Regions from separate parts of the Herminiimonas sp. NPDC097707 genome, predicted to be linked through region 1. Evidence: riboswitches for the same ligand, from Rfam matches in the RefSeq annotation. Region 1 holds a riboswitch; the other holds the start of a gene.
The links. A riboswitch is a leader RNA that binds a small molecule or an ion and turns the genes downstream of it on or off. The one in region 1 is predicted to bind thiamine pyrophosphate.
Positions count from the first base shown of each region.

Region 2: linked by a shared signal. The riboswitch ahead of ACIQW9_RS01645 (purine-cytosine permease family protein) and the one ahead of ACIQW9_RS12560 (TonB-dependent siderophore receptor) in region 1 are both predicted to bind thiamine pyrophosphate.

Region 1 covers NZ_JBIWCI010000001.1:2,580,924-2,586,999, forward strand. The annotation lists gene ACIQW9_RS12535 (class II aldolase/adducin family protein) at 1-609, shown strand, start outside; gene ACIQW9_RS12540 (4-oxalocrotonate tautomerase) at 674-859, shown strand; gene arfB (alternative ribosome rescue aminoacyl-tRNA hydrolase ArfB) at 943-1,353, shown strand; gene ACIQW9_RS12550 (GreA/GreB family elongation factor) at 1,470-2,051, shown strand; gene ACIQW9_RS12555 (hypothetical protein) at 2,111-2,467, shown strand; TPP riboswitch at 2,670-2,771, shown strand; gene ACIQW9_RS12560 (TonB-dependent siderophore receptor) at 2,832-5,033, shown strand; gene ACIQW9_RS12565 (AAA family ATPase) at 5,113-5,646, opposite strand; gene pnuC (nicotinamide riboside transporter PnuC) at 5,643-6,076, opposite strand, start outside.
Region 2 covers NZ_JBIWCI010000001.1:348,292-354,367, forward strand. The annotation lists gene ACIQW9_RS01635 (MacB family efflux pump subunit) at 1-843, shown strand, start outside; gene ACIQW9_RS01640 (efflux transporter outer membrane subunit) at 854-2,269, shown strand; gene ACIQW9_RS01645 (purine-cytosine permease family protein) at 2,309-3,610, opposite strand; TPP riboswitch at 3,662-3,764, opposite strand; gene ACIQW9_RS01650 (phosphate/phosphite/phosphonate ABC transporter substrate-binding protein) at 4,089-4,898, opposite strand; gene ACIQW9_RS01655 (phosphate/phosphite/phosphonate ABC transporter substrate-binding protein) at 5,051-5,863, opposite strand.

The DNA of each region.
Region 1 (6,076 bases):
GGCCGCTTTCTGATCAATCCATTCGGCTTGCGATTCGACGAAATTACCGCTTCAAATCTGGTCAAGATCGATTTGCAGGGCAATATCATCGGCGACCAGACGGCGCGTGTAAATGTGACCGGCTTTGCTATTCACGGCGCCGTGCACAGCGCACGCAAGGATGCGATGTGCGTCATGCATCTGCATAATGAAAACGGCGTTGCGGTTGGCATGCAGCAGGGAGGATTGCTGCCCTTGTCGCAGCACGCCATGCGTTTTTACCAGCAGATGGGCTATCACGATTACGAAGGACTGGCGCTGTCGCCAGTCGAGCAGACGCGTCTGCTCGAGCGTCTGGGCGATTACCCTGCGATGCTGTTGCGCAATCACGGTACGCTGATCAGCGGTCGCACGATCGCTGAGGCCTATGTGCTGATGGATACGCTGGACAAGGCGTGTTCTTTCCAGTTGAAGGCGCAGGCTGGCGGCGGGCCGCTGAATATTCCACCGTCTGAAGTATGTGCCAAGACCTATAGGGAATTGCTCGGCGACGGCGCACCGGAAGGCCTGCTCGAATGGCCGGCCTTGCTGCGCAAACTCGATGCGGTATCGCCGGCATATCGCAATTAACGGCGACGACTCATTGATTCAATAACTTGCTCACCAATTTATTCATTAACTACAAGGAAAATTCATGCCAACCATCAACGTTCAATTATTTGAAGGCCGTACCGTCGAACAAAAGCGCGCTTTCGTCAAAGCCGTCACTGAAGCAACCGTAGCAACACTCGGTTCCAGTGCGGAATCGGTCGATATCATCATTGAAGATGTGAAGCGCGAAAACTGGGCAACTGGCGGCAAGCTGTGGTCCGACGTCTGATTGAAATAGTTGTATGTGCCAGCCGCAGTCATCGGCCGGCACGCATGAGCGCGCCGGTACCTTCGGCGCGCCACCAATAAATCATGCATATCACTGATACGCTCGTTATCGACGACAGCGAAATCGATCTTATCGCCATCCGCGCGCAAGGCCCGGGTGGGCAAAATGTGAACAAGGTGGCGACGGCGATTCATTTGCGTTTCGACATTGCAGCCTCATCATTACCGGATCATCTGAAGGAGCGCTTGCTGCTGCTCAACGATCAACGCATCAGCAAGGACGGCGTGATCGTGATCAAGGCGCAGCAGGGTCGCAGTCAGGAACAAAGCCGCGAAGAAGCCTTGCGCCGATTGCAGGAATTGATCGTCGGCGTGACCGTCGTGCCCAAAGCGCGGCGCGCCACCAAACCGACCTACGGTTCGCAACGCAAGCGTCTGGACGGCAAGAATGCGCGCGGACAAACCAAGGCCATGCGTGGCAAGGTTTCCATCTGAGTCGCGTTTGCACGCACAAAAGCAGCATTTCCCTATGTGATGTAAGGTACAGATAAGGCTGTGCTTTCCAGCGATACTTGCATCTTCAATGTGAGGGGTCGACATCGACAAGCGATATGAACAAGGCTTTTGTAAAAGAAACAGGCGACAACGAAGCTTTGTCCTTGTTGCCGGAAATGCCATCGGGTGTACGCAATTACATCACGCTGGCAGGTTACCGGCATTTGCAAAGTGAGTTGCAGCGCTTGATGAATGCGGCGCAGTCTGCTGCCGTGCGCGAAGAAAATTCCGATAACGCTGCCTTCTCGGAGATGTCGCCGGAACGGACTGTGCGTGAAATCGAACAAAATATTCATTATCTGCAAGCACGTCTGGAAATGGCGGAGATTGTCGATCCCGGCGTGCATGCCGGCGAAGAGCAAATCTTTTTCGGCGCCAACGTTACCTATCAACATGCAAGTGGCGAACAGCAAAGCGTGACCATCGTCGGCCTGGATGAGCTTGATCCGGACAATGGCAGGATCAGCTGGCTGTCGCCTGTGGCGCAAAGCCTGCTGGGCGCTTACGCAGGCGATGAGGTGACACTGGAGAGTCCTGCCGGGAAAGAGATTTTAAAAATATTGGCTGTGCACTATCTAGCGCCCAATATTGAAGCGGATATGGCTACAGCAAGTCCTGACGACAAGAAAACGGAGTAATGCTGTTGATATGAGATGCAGCTCGGTCTGCAAATAGATCCGTCACCAAGGAGTGCAACATGACGCACGATCATTCTTCAAAAACCGAAAAAAAACCGCCCGCCGAGGCGCAAAAGCTTACCCGCGAATCGCATGAAGAACACTTGCTGGACAAGGCTCTGGCACAGACCTTTCCCGCCAGCGATCCGGTGGCTGAAATGCCGACTGAAACCGTGTGTTCCGAGGAAGCACAAGCCAAGGAAACTTTGCTGGATATCGGTATTGAAATGACCTTTCCCGCCAGCGATCCGGTTTCCGTGTCATCGGGCATCACGCGTATCGAGCATGCACCCGATTCGGCGAATGCTCATCTCGATCATCAAAACAGCAATGAAATCGAAGACGCCGACAAGGCGGCAAAAAAGCCCCGCAAATAAAGAGCGGCAATCAGTGGAATATCAGGGCAGCAACAGTGTTACGGATGACGCTGCGCTGTTCCATCGTCTTGTTGCAAGCATAGGGCATGGCATTTGTCATTTGACTCCGGCATTCATTGACCCCGGTTAAGATCGGTGAAATATACTGCAACTTTCAGTAAAAATGCCGTTTCGCGCGTTACTTCTTTCATGTTACTATGCGACCGCACGCTAGGGGTCCTGAAGGCAACAGTCTTCGGGTGAGATAAAACCCTCCGTACCTGACCTGGATAATGCCAGCGTAGGGAAGCGCACAAAGTCCACGCAATTTCTTTGTCCATTCCTTCGCGCGCATTCGTTTTTAACGCGATTGATTGAGCAAAACATGTCTGTATTTCACTCCCGTCGTTCCCTTATTGCCTTGTCTGTTGCGCAAGCTTTTGCATTTGCACCCGCAGCAATGGCTGAGACTTCCGAAAATGTGCTGCCCGAAGTGGTAGTGGTGTCCGATTCAGAATCGGATGGGATTGCGCGTAATGCGAGCGTAGGCGGTTTCTCGGATGCGCCTTTGCGCGAAACGCCAGCATCCATCAGCGTCATCACGCATGAGCAGATGCAGGAACGCAGCATCCGTACCGCGACCGATGCGGTGAAGTACGATGCCAGCGTACAGAATTCCTATAACGCAGTTGGCCTCTCCGACTGGTTTGCGATACGCGGCTTTACGCTGGATATGGGGTCGAACTATCGCAAAGATGGCATGGTGATTCTTGCCCACTCGGCGATTCCTATGGAAAACAAGGAGCGCCTCGAAATTCTGAAAGGCCTCGCAGGCCTGCAGGCAGGCACGGCTTCATCCGGCGGCATTCTCAATTATGTAATCAAGAGGCCGACCAATGAACCCTTGCGTTCAGCGACCTTTGAAGTGCGCGAGCGCGGCACGATTTACAGTGCAATTGATCTGGGCGGCCGTTCCGAGGACAAACGTTTCGGTTACCGCATCAATGCAGCGGCCGAAGATATCAAATCCTATGTAAAGGGCTCGAACGGCGACCGACGGTTCGTTTCCGGTGCCTTCGACTGGCGCATCAGCCCGCGTGCCTTGTTGCAGGTGGATATGGATTATCAGCACAAGTCGCAGTTGACGGTGCCCGGTTTTCAGTTACTTGGTCCTGAGCAGCGTATTCCTACCGGCGTGAGCGGCAAGACCATGCTGAATAATCAGCCCTGGAGCCGCCCGGTTACCGACGACACCAACAACTTGGGCGTGAAGTTTGAGTATGAACTCAGCGACAACTGGCACATCACCCTGCAGGCCAACAAATTCGAATTGCGTCGTGATGATGCGGTGGCATTGGCTTCGGGATGTGGAAATGCAAACCAGGCTGTTATTGACCCCTTATATGTTCCGCCTACTGGTTGTGGCAACCCATTTGTCGGATACAACGCAAATGGTGACTTTGCCATGTACGATTTGCGTCGTGACAATGACAAGCGTTCTGTAATGACCACTCATGCCATGCTGCAGGGTACGTTCACAACTGGCTCAATCAAACATGCACTGACTACGGGCGTTTCGACATTGAATCGTCGCGATAATTTTGCTGACTATCTGTTTGATTTTGTCGGTTACGGCAATATCTATGGCTCTGTTCCTTATTCACATCAGCTTGGCCCGACCATGCCAGTGGGCCTGCGCCGCAAGGATGATGAGCGCTCGATTTTCGTACAGGATATTCTGAGCTTGAATGATGAGTTCAAGTTGCATGCAGGTGTGCGTTACACAAAACTGAAGCGCGTACAGTTTGCTGCCGATGGTACGAACATCAGAAATACCGACCAAGGTTTTGTGCTGCCGAATATCGCCTTGGTCTACAGTCCGCAAGCCAATCTCTCTGTGTATGCATCCTATTCGCAAGGGCTGGAGCCGGGTGGTGAAATTCCATCCGGCAATACCAATGCCGAATCAGTGCTCGATCCTAACAAGTCCCGGCAAATGGAAGTCGGTGTCAAGGCTGATATTACGCAGAATGTCAGCGTGTCTGCAGCGCTGTTCCAGATCAAGCGCAACAACGAATACCTGAATCCGGCTTCCGTTTATGTTGTAGCAGGCAAGCAAGTGCATCGCGGTCTGGAATTGGCAGCGCAGGGACGTGCAACACGCGACCTGACGATAGGTGCAAGCTTTACTGCGTTGCAGGCAGACATGGAAGGAACCGGCGATGCGAATGTCGAAGGCAAGCGTGTCGGCAATGTTCCCAGGTTCAAGTCAGCCGTGTACGCCGACTATGCATTGCCGCAAATGCCCGCGGTCAGATTGAACGCGACGTGGATTTATTCCACCAGCAAGGTGTTCGCGCCGAATAGCGAAATTGCTGCACTGAATAAAAGGGTGGACGGTTATCACGTGCTCAATGTCGGTGCGCGCTACGCGACCAAGATCAGCGGCAAGACAAGCACCTTCCGCCTTGGTATCGATAACGTCTTTGACAAATTTTACTGGGGCGATGCGGCGAATGCCTTTGGCGGTTACCTGATTCCGGGCGCGCCGCGCGTGTTCAGGTTGTCGGCTCAGGTGGATTTCTGATCGCGGTCATCTAAGCACGTATAGGGCAATGCGCCACCGCTGAAGAAAGTAGGCAAGGTTTTCTTCAGCGGTGGCATTTTTATGGGCTTTGGTATTTCGCTGACAGATAGGTGCTTACCTGCTGCACACGTTCGGCAACGTCTCCTGATACCAATAGAAAAGGAATGGCTTCTGCAGCGAGCGTAGCCAGCAATAGTGTGTGGACAGCTTGCCGTACCGCATCGGATTCACGTTGCAGACCATCGGCAATCCATGGAGTGCTTGGTTCTGTGACGATGGTGAAATCATAACGCTGTGCCCGCAGCAAATTCTCCAGCTTTGCATCGATACTGCCGAAATAGAATTGACTATAGATAGCCGTCATCAGCGGCGTGGTATCGCAAAACAGAAACGTGCGCGCTTTTCGGTTCGCGTCATCTTCCCTTTCCAGTTGTGTGCTGGCGATCAGGAATTGCTCTTTTTCCTGCGGCGTACGCTGCTTCTCTTCCACGAATTCACGCAGATATTCCGGCACCCAGACGGTGTCGTAGTGCGCGGCCAATGCAGCTGCCAGCGTTGATTTTCCGGTCGATTCTGCGCCGAGCAGTGCAATGCGTAACGGAGACGTATTCATGGTGTTGCGGTTTCGACAGTCTGACTTGCAAGAGATTTTTTCCAGGTGTGCAAACCGATCGCGGCCATGACGACGAACAAGGCAAACAGCAAGGCGGTGAGATACAACTCTTTGTGTAGATACAAGCCGATGTAAATCAGATCAATGCCTATCCACACATACCAGTTTTCCAGTTTTTTACGCGATAGCAGGAGCTGGCCGACCAGGCTGCCTGACGTCAGGAAGGCATCGATATGCGGCACATCCGTATCGGTAAACAGGCGCAGGAAGGAAGCGATGGCGACAAATCCAATCATCCAAGCCAGTGCCGAATATAGCCAACCTTTTGGTGTGAGGTGTGATATCTGTACGCCATGATGCGATACGCCACCGAACAGCCATTGATACCAGCCCCACAGCGAGACGGCGATAAAGAAAAATTGCAGCGACA
Region 2 (6,076 bases), 2.2 Mb from region 1:
ACCAGTGTGACCGGTACTTCGGCAAAATTCCCGCTCGCGCGGCAATGGCCGGTAGCGCAGGGCACGTTCTTCAGTGAGGATGACGAAACGAATTATGCTGCTGTCGCAGTGTTGGGAAAAACCACGGCGACGGCCTTGTTTGGCGACAGTAGCCCGATCGGCGAATTCGTACTGATCAACAATCTGCTGTTTCAGGTGGTCGGCATCATGTCGGAGCGCGGTGCGTCACCGATGGGCTCGGATCAGGACGATGTGGTGTTCGTACCGTATTCGACCAGCAGCCTGCGTTTGTCGGGGCAGCGTTATTTACGCAATGTCACCGTGGCGGTGGAAGATGTTGATCGCATCGACGATACGCAGGAAGCAGTCGACAAACTGCTGCTGGAACGTCACGGTACGGTCGATTACCAGATTCGCAATATGGCCTCCATCATGGAAGCGATGGAGCAGACGCAAAATACACTGACGATTCTGCTTGGTTCGATTGCAGCTATTTCATTGCTGGTTGGCGGTATCGGCGTGATGAACATCATGCTGGTATCGGTCACTGAGCGGACGCGCGAGATTGGCATACGCATGGCGACCGGTGCACGCGAGAGCAATATCATGCAGCAGTTCCTGATTGAGGCGGTGGTGGTGTCGGCGATAGGCGGTGCCATCGGCGTCATCTTTGGTTTGGCAACCGCAGCCGTGATTGACGCCTTCGGCACTCCTATTAAATATTCAGCAGCGCCTGTCTTGCTCGCATTCGGTTGCGCTTTCATGACGGGTTTGGTGTTCGGTTACTTGCCGGCTAAAAAGGCAGCACAACTCGATCCTGTGGTCGCGTTGTCAGCAGAATGAAATGAATTCCATGACTTCACGTTTTAATTTTCGACGTACCCGTCTCGCGCTTGCAGTCGCGGTCGTGTTTGCAGTGAGCGGGTGTGTGCATAACATCGATGCGAGCAAGCCGAATGTAGAGATTCCCGCCACGTGGGCGGAGGTGGCGCCTGCAGGTATTGAACTGCAACGCGACTGGTGGCGCGGCTTCGACTCGAACGAACTGTCTGCATTGATAGACCAGTCGCTGGCTGGCAGTCCCGATTTGATCATCGCGGCAGAGCGTGTGACACAGGCTGAAATTACCGCACGCAGTGCTGGCGCATCGCTGTTTCCCTTGCTGACCGTGAGCGCTGGAACGGATACCGGCCAGGTCAAACCGGGCCCGACGGGCAGCGGCTGGGCCAGAAGCGAATCAACCGGCGTTGTGCTGAGCGTCAATTATGAAGTCGATGTGTGGGGACGCGTGGCAGCCACCACGCGCAGTGCGAATGCATCGCTGAATGCCAGTCGCTACGATCTGGAAACGGTACGCCTTACCTTGACGACCGGTGTCGCCAATGCCTACTTCCAGACGCTGGCCTTGCGCATGCAATTGCAGGTGGCGCAGGACAATCTGGCGATTGCAGAAAAACTTTTTTCCATAGTCGAAGCGCGCTATCGTTTTGGTGCGGCGTCGGCACTGGATGTCAGCCGTCAGCGCAGCACGGTGCTGGCACAGCGCGCGACCATCTTGCCTCTGCAGGTACAGGAGCGGCAAACGGTCAGTGCGCTGGCGATTTTGCTGGGGCGTCAGCCGCAGGCCTTGCAGGTTGCAGCACAAAGTCTGGATACGCTTGCGATACCGGAGGTCAGCCCGGGTTTGCCGTCAACATTGATTACGCGCCGTCCCGATGTCGCCAGTGTGGAGGCGCAACTACTGGCAGGTTCTGCCAATGTTGCGGCTGCGCGTGCAGCATTGCTGCCGACAATTTCATTGACGGGAAGTGCGGGTAACGCCAGCGCTGCCTTGCTGTCTCTGGGCAATCCTGCCTACAGCATCGGTATTGCAGCTTCGATAGTGCAAACGCTATTCGACGGCAACAGTTTGCGCTTGCGCGTGGAAACTAATGAATCCATGCGACGTCAACTGGCGGAAAGTTATCGCCGTACCGTGTATACCGCATTGAAGGAAGTGGACGATGCGCTCGGCAATGCAACGCGCAATCGTGAGCAGGAGCAGGCGCAGATAGCAATCAAAAAAGAAGCGCAGCGTGCGCTTGGCTTGTCCGAGTTGCGTTATCGCGAAGGCGCGGATGATCTGAACAGTCTGCTCGATGCGCAACGCACGCTATTCGCAGCCGACGATAAATTGACGCAATTGAAACTGCTGCGCCTGACCGGCACTACCGATGTCTTCAAGGCATTGGGCGGTGGCTGGAGCAAGGCACAAACCGCACAGCAATAATCTGAATGAAGGAGGACATCCTTCATTCTTTTTTCTCCATTAGATCGACTGCAATGCCGGACGTCGCGCCATGCGATAAATCGTTCCCAGCATCAAGGTCACTGCCAGACTAGGCAAGGCTGAACCGACCTGTGGCCAGAAAACAGGGCAGATGTGGAACACGGCTATGCCGATCAGCCAGATGACAACCGGGATCGTGTTGATCGCCTTGTCGCTGGCACGCCCCTGCATCGCCAATTGCGAAATCACGACGCCGAACAAGGGCACGAAAACCGAACTCAGCAATAGTAAAAACGGTTCCAGTCCGTGCATGGGCAAAATCAGTGCGCATGCGGTGGCAAGCAAGGCCAGTCCAATGCCCCAGAAGCGCACGCTGAATTTTCCATGCAGGAAGTTGAGTGCGACGGAACCGGAATAGACGTCGCCATACGCATTGTCCATTTCATCGATCAGGATCAAACCGAGCGCAATCAAGCCGCCTTGCGCTAGAAGCAGGGTCGCCATCAGATCGGCGCCGGGAGTCGTGGTGCTGACGATTAGCACACCCAGTGCATGACACCATATATTGGCAATCGCAAAACCCAGCCAGGTGCCGCGGAAAGTGCTGGTGCCAGCCTTGCCGTAACGTGCGAAATCCGCCACCAGCGGCAGCCATGAAACCGGCATGGCCATCACCAGATCGATGCCGGCCAGTGTACTCATCGAACCGTCTCCCGCCCTGTTCCAGATTGCATCCAGTCCTTGCGCCTGCGCTTTCATGAAGAATTGCCAGGTCAGCCAGATGAGCGACAGGATGACGAGCGGCAGTCCGAAGCGCCCGACGAATTTTCGCACCAGCCCTATCATGGAGCCGGTTGCCAGAGCGACCAGCAATAGTCCCCAGAACAATGCCGTCAGATATGTCACCCACGCAGCGTCGATGCCGGTAATGTTTTTGATGAGCGCGCTGGTGCCATCGCGCATGACAACCAGTTCGAATGCGCTCCAGCCTATCAACTGGATCACGTTCATGATGACCGGCAGCTTGGCGAAGGACGTGCCCAGCGTTTGACACATCAGGACGGGGCTCGATAGTCCGCGTTCAAAACCGATATAAGCCACCCACGCCAGCAAGGCGGCGCCAACGGAGGAGCCGACGAGGATGGCGAACAGGGCAGTTTGCGTGCCGAGGGCGGTGCCGAGAAACGCGCCTATCTGCATCACCAGCAGGCCGACGCCCAGGCTGAACCACAAGGCCATGTGATCGCGGAACGAGAATACTCTGTCTGCCGACGGAATCGGTACAAATGCAGGATTGGAAGCGGCAGCGATTGCTGCGGGTGTGGTGTCTGGCAAAGCCATCATTGTCTTTCAAGATGAATGGCAGGTCAGCAGATGTCATGCCTATGAATGGCGATGGATTGCATGCTTTCCTGCGCGAGGATTACCTCAATCAGGTTCAACGGGTATTTCTCACCCGCGCATGTTTTTCCGCGCAGGACCCCGAGCCGAGAGTGTTAACTGGGCGCTACTTTGAGCCAAAAATTAGTTATAGGCAAGCCCATACGCGGATTTGGCTCGCATCTAGCGCCAGACATTGGGACGGGAAGAGGGGGAAGTGCAGAAAGAAGCGCAGGAAGAAAGAGTCGGGCTGCACGGTAAAAACCGGAGGGGGAGCAGCCCGACGAAAATACAAATTACTGTATGAAAACACAGTATATCCGGGCGCGCATGAAAAGTCACGTGCAGATTCCGAGATTGAAAAATCTACGAAACCATAAAAAGCGGGAGCAACCTCAGTTGCTCCCGCTGTGCCGCCAGCTTCAATATTCTCTGTCTTTTACAGACCAAGTCGTATGCTGGCTTCATTCATCGTCAAGGGGTTCCACGCTACAAAGCCGGTCATGCCGATTGCAGCCAAGGCATTTTTGCCATTTTCGTTGTCCGACAAGGTCAATAACAAAGCCTTGATTTTTTCTCTATCGGAATCGCTGAGTTTTTTCGATGCGAGGAACTGCTTAACCGGAATCGGTTTGGTTTCTGCGAGTATGCGACCACCTTTGGCAACCCAATCGCGGGCGACGCCAATAGAGCCAGTGACACCGGCGTCAACAAAACCGTTATCGATCATGAATGGCACAGCGTCCTGATAGCGGGTGGCAGTATAGGACTTTTCCGGTTGCTGGAAATTCAGTTCACGCAGATTGGCAGTGAACATGACAGTGGTAATCGAATCTATCGACGGCACACCGATTTTTTTACCACGCAGATCCTGCATCGATTTCAGTGGGGATGCATTGGATACTAGGACGTGCGCGCGATAGCCGGTAAATCCTTTGGCGGTTGCGAGTCCTTCGTAGCCATTCTTTTTGACTGCACGCAAACCAATATGTGCTGCGTGTATGAAGGCGATATCAAATTTGTTTTCCGCCAGACCTTTTGCAAAACCTGCGCTGTCTATGCTTTGCAGTTTTACATTTTGCTTGAGTTCTTTTGAAAGTAATTGCAACAGTGGTTTGTAACGTTCGCTGGCCGGGCCACCGTCCTGATAAGTGACGCCTTCGTTAATCGCGAGAACAAGATCTTGTGCCGAAACAGAATTGATACTGGTTGCCAGTAGAGTCAGTGCTAGAAGTGAAGGGAATTTCATACGCTTTCTTGATTGAGGATGTTGAGAAATTTTTGAATGAACGAATACCCGGGGAATGGGGTATTGCCTGGATCAAAGCTTGGGACGAAAAAAACGCATTGCAGCAAGCAATGCGTTGGATGAGCAGCGCTTGATAAGCGCGCTCGTTGTTTTTACAGGCCGAGACGGGCCGTTGCTTCCGCCATTACTTGGCCATTCCAGGGAACAAAACCTGTCATGCTGATTTTGGAAAGTGCATTTCTGCCGGCATCGTTTTCCGACAAGGCCAGTAACAAGGCTTTGAGTTTTTCTCTGTCGGACTCGCTGAGTTTTTTGGATGCAAGGAATTGCTTGATTGGAATCGGTTTGGTTTCTGCAAGTATGCGGCCGCCTTTGGCGACCCATGCTTGCGCCACTTTGCCGGAACCGGTGACGCCGGCATCGACAAAGCCGTTTTCAATCATGAACGGCACGGCATCCTGATAGCGGGTTGCGGTAAATGCTTTTTCCGGTTGCGGGAAATTCAGTTCGCGCAGATTGGCGGTGAACATCACGGTGGTGATCGATTCCAGCGATGGCACACCGATTTTTTTGCCGCGCAAATCCTGCATTGATTTCAATGGTGAGGTATTGGCCACCATTACGCGCGCACGATAATCGGTAAATCCCTTGGCGGTGACCAAGCCTTCATAACCATTCTTTTTGACTGCGACCAGACCGACATGCGCAGGGTGGATAAATGCCAGATCGTATTTTCCTTCGGCCAGGCCTTTTTCAAATACGGCGTATTTATCCACGCTTTGCAGCTTGATGTTCTGTTTTAATTCCTTCGATAACAAAGCCAGCAGCGGTTTGTAACGCTCGCTGGCCGGTCCACCGTCTTGATATGTCACACCTTCGTTAATGGCAAGAATCAGTTCTTGCGCTGAAGCGGAATTGATCCCGGCGGTCAGCACAGCCATAGCCAAAAAAGATATGAATTTCATAAGGGTCGCTCCGATTGGAATATTTTTTTAAGGTAACTAATTGTAAAGTGAATGGTACATTAAGCGATGAAAAGGGAAGAATTTTTCTTGTTTGCGGTGACAAAAACCCACAACAATTTATTTGAATTGCGTCAACGCCCGGCAAGGGCGGGGCGCGAGGTTAGTCGACCCACAAGACATACAGGTTTAACCAAGGTGAATAGGGCGTATCGC